2 regions of the Streptosporangium sp. G11 genome follow, and region 2 is predicted to be linked to the other one. Evidence: riboswitches for the same ligand, from Rfam matches in the RefSeq annotation. Region 2 holds a riboswitch; the other holds the start of a gene.

Region 1 (3,397 bases), on a different contig from region 2:
GGCCGCCGCCGCCGTGCGGGATGCAGAAGGTCTTGTGCAGGTTGAGGTGGGAGACGTCGGCCCCGAACTCCCCGGGCCTGGCCAGGCCGACCAGCGCGTTGAGGTTGGCGCCGTCGACGTAGACCTGGCCGCCGGCCTCGTGCACCAGCTCGCAGATCCGGACGATCGTCTCCTCGTACACGCCGTGCGTGGACGGGTAGGTCACCATGATCGCGGCAAGCTGGTCTCGGTGCTTGCCGATCTTCGCGACGAGGTCGTCGACGTCCACGTTTCCCTTGTCGTCGCAGGCGACGACGGCCACGCGCATACCCGCCATCACGGCGCTCGCGGCGTTGGTGCCGTGCGCGGACGAGGGGATCAGGCAGACGTCGCGGCCCGACTCGCCGCGCGCGGTGTGGTAGGCGCGGATCGCCAGAAGCCCGGCGAACTCGCCCTGGGAGCCGGCGTTCGGCTGGAGCGACACGGCGTCGTAGCCGGTGACCTCGGCCAGCCAGCGCTCCAGCTCCCCGATCAGCTCGATGTAGCCCGCGGCCTGGTCCTCGGGCGCGTAGGGGTGCAGCCCGGCGAACTCCGGCCAGGTGATCGGCTCCATCTCGGTGGTCGCGTTGAGCTTCATGGTGCAGGAGCCCAGCGGGATCATCGACCGGTCGAGCGCGATGTCCTTGTCCTGGAGCCTGCGCAGGTAGCGCAGCATGGCCGTCTCGGAGCGGTGGCTGTGGAAGACCGGGTGGGTCAGGTAGTCGCTGACGCGCGCCAGCGCGGCGGGCAGCGCGTCGTGGGCGGCGGCGTCGAGGTCGGCCAGCACGGTGCCGCTGACCTCGAAGGCGGCCAGGACCTGCTCCAGGTGGAGGAGCTCGGTCTTCTCGTCGCAGGTGACGCCCACGTGGTCGGCGTCGACCAGGCGCAGGTTGACGCCGTTGTCGCGGGCCGTGGCGACGATCCCCGCGGCGCGGCCGGGGACCCTGGCGAGCACGGTGTCGAAGAAGGTGTCGTGCACGATCTCGACGCCGCCCTGGCGCAGGCCCTCGGCGAGCACGACGGCGTGCCGGTGGGTGCGCCGGCCGATCCTGCGCAGGCCCTCGGGGCCGTGGTAGACGGCGTACATGCCGGCGATCACGGCGAGCAGCACCTGCGCGGTGCAGATGTTGCTGGTGGCCTTCTCGCGGCGGATGTGCTGCTCGCGGGTCTGCAGCGCGAGCCGGTACGCGGGGCGCTGGTCTGCGTCCTGGGAGACGCCGACCAGGCGGCCCGGCAGCTGGCGCTGGAGGCCGTCGCGGACCGCCATGTAGGCGGCGTGGGGGCCGCCGAAGCCGAGGGGGACGCCGAAGCGCTGCGAGGAGCCGACCGCGATGTCGGCGCCGAGCTCGCCGGGGGCGGCCAGCAGGGTGAGGGCCAGCAGGTCGGCGGCGGCGACCACCTGGGCGCCGCGCGCGTGGGCGGCGTCGGCGATGGCGCGGAAGTCGCGGACCCTGCCGCTGGCGCCGGGGTACTGCACGAGCACCCCGAAACACTCGGGGAGCTCGGCGGTGAAGTCGCTCTCGACCAGCTCGATGCCGAGCGGCTCGGCGCGGGTGCGCAGCACCGCCTTGGTCTGCGGCAGCGCGTCGGCGTCGACCACGAAGACCTTCGAGGGGACGCGGCCCGCGCGGCGGGCCAGCGTCATCGCCTCGGCGGCGGCGGTGGCCTCGTCCAGCAGGGAGGCCCCCGCGACGTCGAGGGCGGTCAGGTCGGAGACGACGGTCTGGAAGTTGATCAGGGCTTCCAGGCGGCCCTGGGAGATCTCCGGCTGGTAGGGCGTGTACGCGGTGTACCAGCCCGGGTTCTCCAGGAGGTTGCGGCGGATGACGCCCGGGGTGATCGTGTCGTGGTAGCCCAGACCGATCATCGAGGTGAGCACGGTGTTGCGACCGGCGAGGACCCGCAGCTCCGCGAGGGCCTCGGACTCCCCGGCCGCCGGGGGCAGGTTCAGCCGCCCCGAGGAACGGATCGCCTCGGGCACGGCCACCGCGACCAGGTCGGCGACGGAGGCGAATCCGACCGCCTCCAGCATGCGGGTCTGGCCGGCGTCGTCCGGCCCTATGTGGCGGGTCGCGAACGGCGGGGAGCTGAGCTCGCTGAGCGATGACAGGTCGGTCATTGGTGAAGCCTCCCGGGACGGGGTGGAGACCGGCGCTGGGCGCGGGCGTATGCCTGGTCTCCCCCTCTGTCATCACGACCGTCCTCACGCGTCGTGACCTGAGAGCTTCACCTGCCCTTGACGGGAGGCTTGCACCGTCGGTGAGTCGCGCCTGGCGAGCGCGCCTGCTTTCCAGAGTTGCCTCGTCCGTGCGGTACCGGGTGCCTGAGAGATTCCGGGGAGGTTGCTCCTTCGGCGCCCCGATCGCGGTCGGGGTCTCTCCCGCACAGGGTCAGTGGCAAGTCCGAGTTTACCCGGTTCGTCGTGCTCTGCGACGGCGGGCCAGCTCATCGGCCTGATGATCGCCTAAAGGGCCCTCGCCCGACTCCGCACGTTCGCCGGGCAGATCCGCGAGGGAGCCCTCCACCTCCTGCCACACCCGTCCCAGTGCTATGCCGAAGACTCCCTGACCGCCCTGGAGCAGGTCGATGACCTCGTTGGGCGAGGTGCACTCGTAAACGCTCACCCCGTCGCTCATCAGGGTGATCTGGGCCAGGTCGTTGACGCCCCTGTCGCGCAGGTGCTGCACGGCGATACGGATCTGCTGGAGGGAGACGCCGGTGTCGAGGAGTCGCTTGACGACCTTGAGGACCAGGATGTCGCGAAAGCCGTACAGCCGCTGGGAGCCGGAGCCGTGGGCGGCTCTCACGGTGGGCTCGACCAGGCCGGTGCGCGCCCAGTAGTCGAGTTGCCGGTAGGTGATGCCGGCCGCGGAACAGGCCGTGGGGCCCCTGTAGCCGATGTCGGCGGGCACCTTCACCGGTTGCCCGTCGAACAGCAGACCCTCTTCACCCGCGCGCTGACGTGCCGACTGGCGCCGTTCCGGGTCATCCTGATCGGCGTTTCTACCCTCGCCGCTGCTGACCGCCACGCGGACCTCCGGCTTTCTCTCATCCCACGGCCTGATCTGGGGGTTTACGCACGACCGCAGGTTTCACTTGCACCGTAGGACTGGGGCCAAGTCCAGTCAACGACCCCACTCGGCGCGTCGTGAAGCGTAAATGCACCGAAATTCCTACCCCGCGCGGCCGAAGTCCTCGGGCGTGATCGTGTCAAGGAACTCCCTGAACTTCTCCACCTCGTCCTCCTGGTCGTCGGGGATGATCACCCCCGCCTCCCGGACCACATCCTCACTCGCGAAGATACGTGCGCCGGTACGAAGTGCCAAGGCGATCGAGTCCGAGGGACGCGCGCTCACCTCGACCCCGTTGGAGAACACGA
Region 2 (3,397 bases):
GACGCCGGTTCCGTGGCTCACTCCGACGAGTTCGCCGGTGACGGCACCCACAGCCTCCGCGTCGACGCCACCGGCGGCGGCTGGTTCGGCGCCGCCTTCGCCGAACCGGTCGACCTGTCGGCCAAGGGAACGCTCAAGCTCGACCTGCGCAGCGACGCCGCGGGCACCTCCACCAGCGTCGCCTTCCAGACCGGCCCCGGGCACACCTGGTGTCAGTCGACGTGGGGCTACCAGAACCCCGCCACCACGGCCACGGTGGAGACCGACCTGCTCTCCGGGCTGTCATGCGCGCCCGAGGATCTGGCCGACGTCCGCGCCGTCTTCACCTGGGCCGGTCCCGGCACGTTCCACCTCGACAACATCCGCGCCGAGTAGCCCGGGTCGCGGGCGTCGCGAGAGGCGGCGCCCGCGACCACGGCCGGCGGAACATGAGAGAAACGGCGTCCACCCGTCCCCGGCGGCACGTCCCCTCGCCGCGGCCGGTAACGTGCGGCGTAGGCAAACGCTGCCAGGACACCGTGCGCAGGACGCGGTGCCAGGACATCGGTGGAAGCGCGGCGAAACAGGAGATCATGTCCCGTCCCGTCATCGGCATCACCTGTTACGTCGAGCCCGCGCGGTTCACCGTCTGGGAGACGACCACCGCGCTCCTGCCCTACGACTACGTCGACCACGTGGCCCGCGCGGGCGGGCAGCCGGTGATCCTGCCCCCCGCGGGCGACCCCGCGGCACTGGCGGGGCGCCTGGACGGGCTGATCCTGGCCGGTGGCGGGGACGTCGGCCCGGAGCGGTACGGGCAGGAGCCGCACGAGCGGACCGGCCACGTGCGGCCGTTCCGCGACGACGCCGAGCTGGGGCTGGTCCGGGCGGCGCTGGAGCGGGGCCTGCCCTTCCTGGGGATCTGCCGGGGCATGCAGATCCTGAACGTCTCGCTGGGCGGCAGCCTCCACCAGCACCTGCCCGACGTGGTGGGCCATCCGGGGCACGCCCCGGCCCCCGGCCACTACGGCAGGATGCCGGTGCGGCTCGCCCCCGGCAGCCACACCTCGAAGATCTTCGGGACCGAGACCGTGGACGTGGCCCACTACCACCACCAGGCCCTCGACCGGCTGGCCGAGGGCCTGACCGTGACCGCCCACGCCGAGGACGGCACGGTCGAGGCCGTGGAACTGGACGACCACCCGTTCGCCCTCGCCGTCCAGTGGCACCCCGAGGCCGACGACGAGTCGGCCCTGTTCGAGGCGCTGGTACGGCACGCCACCCCCTGACCGGCACGGATCGGGACCGCGAGGGGATTTCGCTCGTCCGGTGCGGGCGGTTAGGCTGGCCGGTGACACCGATGAATCCCGTGCGGGAGAGCGTCCTGACACCCAGGCCAGGACCCCTGAAGGAGCAAGCCCTCCCCGCGAACCTCTCAAGGCAAAGGACCGTGCGGGTAGGTGCCCTCTGGAAAGCAGGTCCCACGGCCTCGCCGAAGGTGAAAGTCCGGTAAAACCCGGATGAAACTCTCAGGCACCCACGACAGAGGGGGAGGATGCTCTCATCTGTCCCTTGTCTGAGGTGCGCACATGTCCCGACCTACGCCGCTGCGCGGCGTGCACGAGTCCCTCGGCGCGACGCTGACCGACTTCGCGGGCTGGCTGATGCCGCTCCGCTACGGCAGCGAGTCGGCCGAGCACAACGCGGTCCGCCAGGCGGCCGGCCTGTTCGACCTCTCCCACATGGGTGAGATCTTCGTGACCGGGCCGCAGGCCGCCGAGGCCCTCGATTACGCCCTGGTGGGCCACCTCTCCGCCCTGGAGCCCGGCCGCGCCCGCTACACGATGATCGTCGACGCCGAGGGCGGTGTGCTGGACGACCTGATCGTCTACCGGCTGGCCCCCGCCGAGTTCATGGTCGTCGCCAACGCCTCCAACTACCCCCGGGTGGCCGCCGAGCTGACCGGCCGCGCCAAGGACTTCGACGCCGCGGTGGACGACCGCTCCGAGCGATACGCGCTGGTCGCGGTCCAGGGCCCGCGCTCCGCGGAGATCCTGGGCTCACTCACCGACGCCGACCTCGACGGGCTCAAGTACTACGCCGGCCTGCCCGCCGTCGTCGCGGGCCGCGAAGCCCTCGTCGCCCGTACGGGATACACCGGTGAGGACGGCTTCGAGCTGTTCGTCGCGGCCGAGGACGCAGAGCCGGTCTGGGCCGCCCTCACCGAGGCGGGCGCGCCGCACGGCCTGATCCCCGCGGGCCTGTCCGCCCGCGACACCCTCCGGCTGGAGGCCGGGATGCCGCTGTACGGCAACGAGCTGTCGGCCGATCTGACCCCGTTCGACGCCGGGCTGGGCCGTGTGGTGAGGTTTGACAAGCCAGGCGACTTCGTCGGCCGGGCCGCCCTCGAATCGCTCGGGGACGTCCCGCCGTCCCGCCGCCTGGTCGGCCTGATCTCGGCCGGCCGCAGGGTGCCGAGGCACGGGTATCCGGTGGTCACCGATGACGGCACGGTCGTCGGCGAGGTCACCAGCGGGGCGCCCTCCCAGTCACTGGGCAGGCCCATCGCCATGGCCTACGTGGACAACGGCCAGTCGTCGGGACTGGCCGTGGACGTCAGGGGCAGCCACGAGCCGGTCGAGGTCGTCGCACTGCCTTTCTACAGGAGGAAAAAATGAGCAGCATTCCCGAGGACCTGCACTACACCAAGGAACACGAGTGGATCTCCGGCATCGATGACGGCCTGACCCTCACCGTCGGCATCACCGCCTACGCCGCCGAGGCGCTGGGCGACGTGGTCTACGTGCAGATCACCCCCGAGGTCGGTTCGACGATCACCGCCGGCGACGCCGTCGGCGAGGTCGAGTCGACCAAGTCGGTGAGCGACATCTTCGCGCCGGTGAGCGGCGAGGTCGTGGAGATCAACCAGGCCGTCGTGGACAACCCCTCGCTGGTCAACAGCGACTCCTACGGTGAGGGCTGGCTGTTCCGCGTACGTCTTGAGGGCTCCGCCGACGACCTGCTGTCGCCGGAGGAGTACGCCGCGCTCACCTCGGGTGAGTCCTAAGCCTCTCCCCCCTCGCGTCACGGTCACGCGCGTCCCTGGGCGCGCGTGGCCGTCCACGCTGGAAGGATTCAGATGACGATCAGTGTCTTCGATCTTTTCAAGATCGGAATCGGCCCGTCCAGCTCGCACACCGGCGGACCGATGGCCGCCGCCCACAAGTTCGCCCGCGGCCTTCATCAGGACGGGCTCCTGGAGAAGACCGCCCGGGTGAGCGCCATCCTGTACGGCTCGCTGGGCCTGACCGGCAAGGGCCACGGCAGCGACAAGGCCGTGCTGCTCGGCCTGTCCGGCGAGAAGCCCGAGCTTGTCGACGTCGACACGGTCGACGGGCGGCTGGCCGCCATGCGCGAG

The links. Region 2 has a riboswitch for glycine ahead of gcvT (glycine cleavage system aminomethyltransferase GcvT). Riboswitches for the same ligand answer to the same signal wherever they lie in the genome.
Region 1: it holds a riboswitch for glycine, as region 2 does, so the genes downstream of both, gcvP (aminomethyl-transferring glycine dehydrogenase) here and gcvT (glycine cleavage system aminomethyltransferase GcvT) in region 2, are expected to answer to the same signal.

Annotation. Positions count from the first base shown of each region.
Region 1 is NZ_JBPJUQ010000030.1:35,874-39,270, reverse strand. It holds gene gcvP (aminomethyl-transferring glycine dehydrogenase) at 1-2,137, opposite strand, end outside; glycine riboswitch at 2,319-2,411, opposite strand; gene ACSDR0_RS25805 (MerR family transcriptional regulator) at 2,427-3,047, opposite strand; gene ACSDR0_RS25800 (bifunctional nuclease family protein) at 3,192-3,397, opposite strand, start outside.
Region 2 is NZ_JBPJUQ010000008.1:657-4,053, forward strand. It holds gene ACSDR0_RS10595 (Ig-like domain-containing protein) at 1-375, shown strand, start outside; gene ACSDR0_RS10600 (gamma-glutamyl-gamma-aminobutyrate hydrolase family protein) at 573-1,268, shown strand; glycine riboswitch at 1,342-1,440, shown strand; glycine riboswitch at 1,441-1,535, shown strand; gene gcvT (glycine cleavage system aminomethyltransferase GcvT) at 1,569-2,657, shown strand; gene gcvH (glycine cleavage system protein GcvH) at 2,654-3,046, shown strand; gene ACSDR0_RS10615 (L-serine ammonia-lyase) at 3,119-3,397, shown strand, end outside.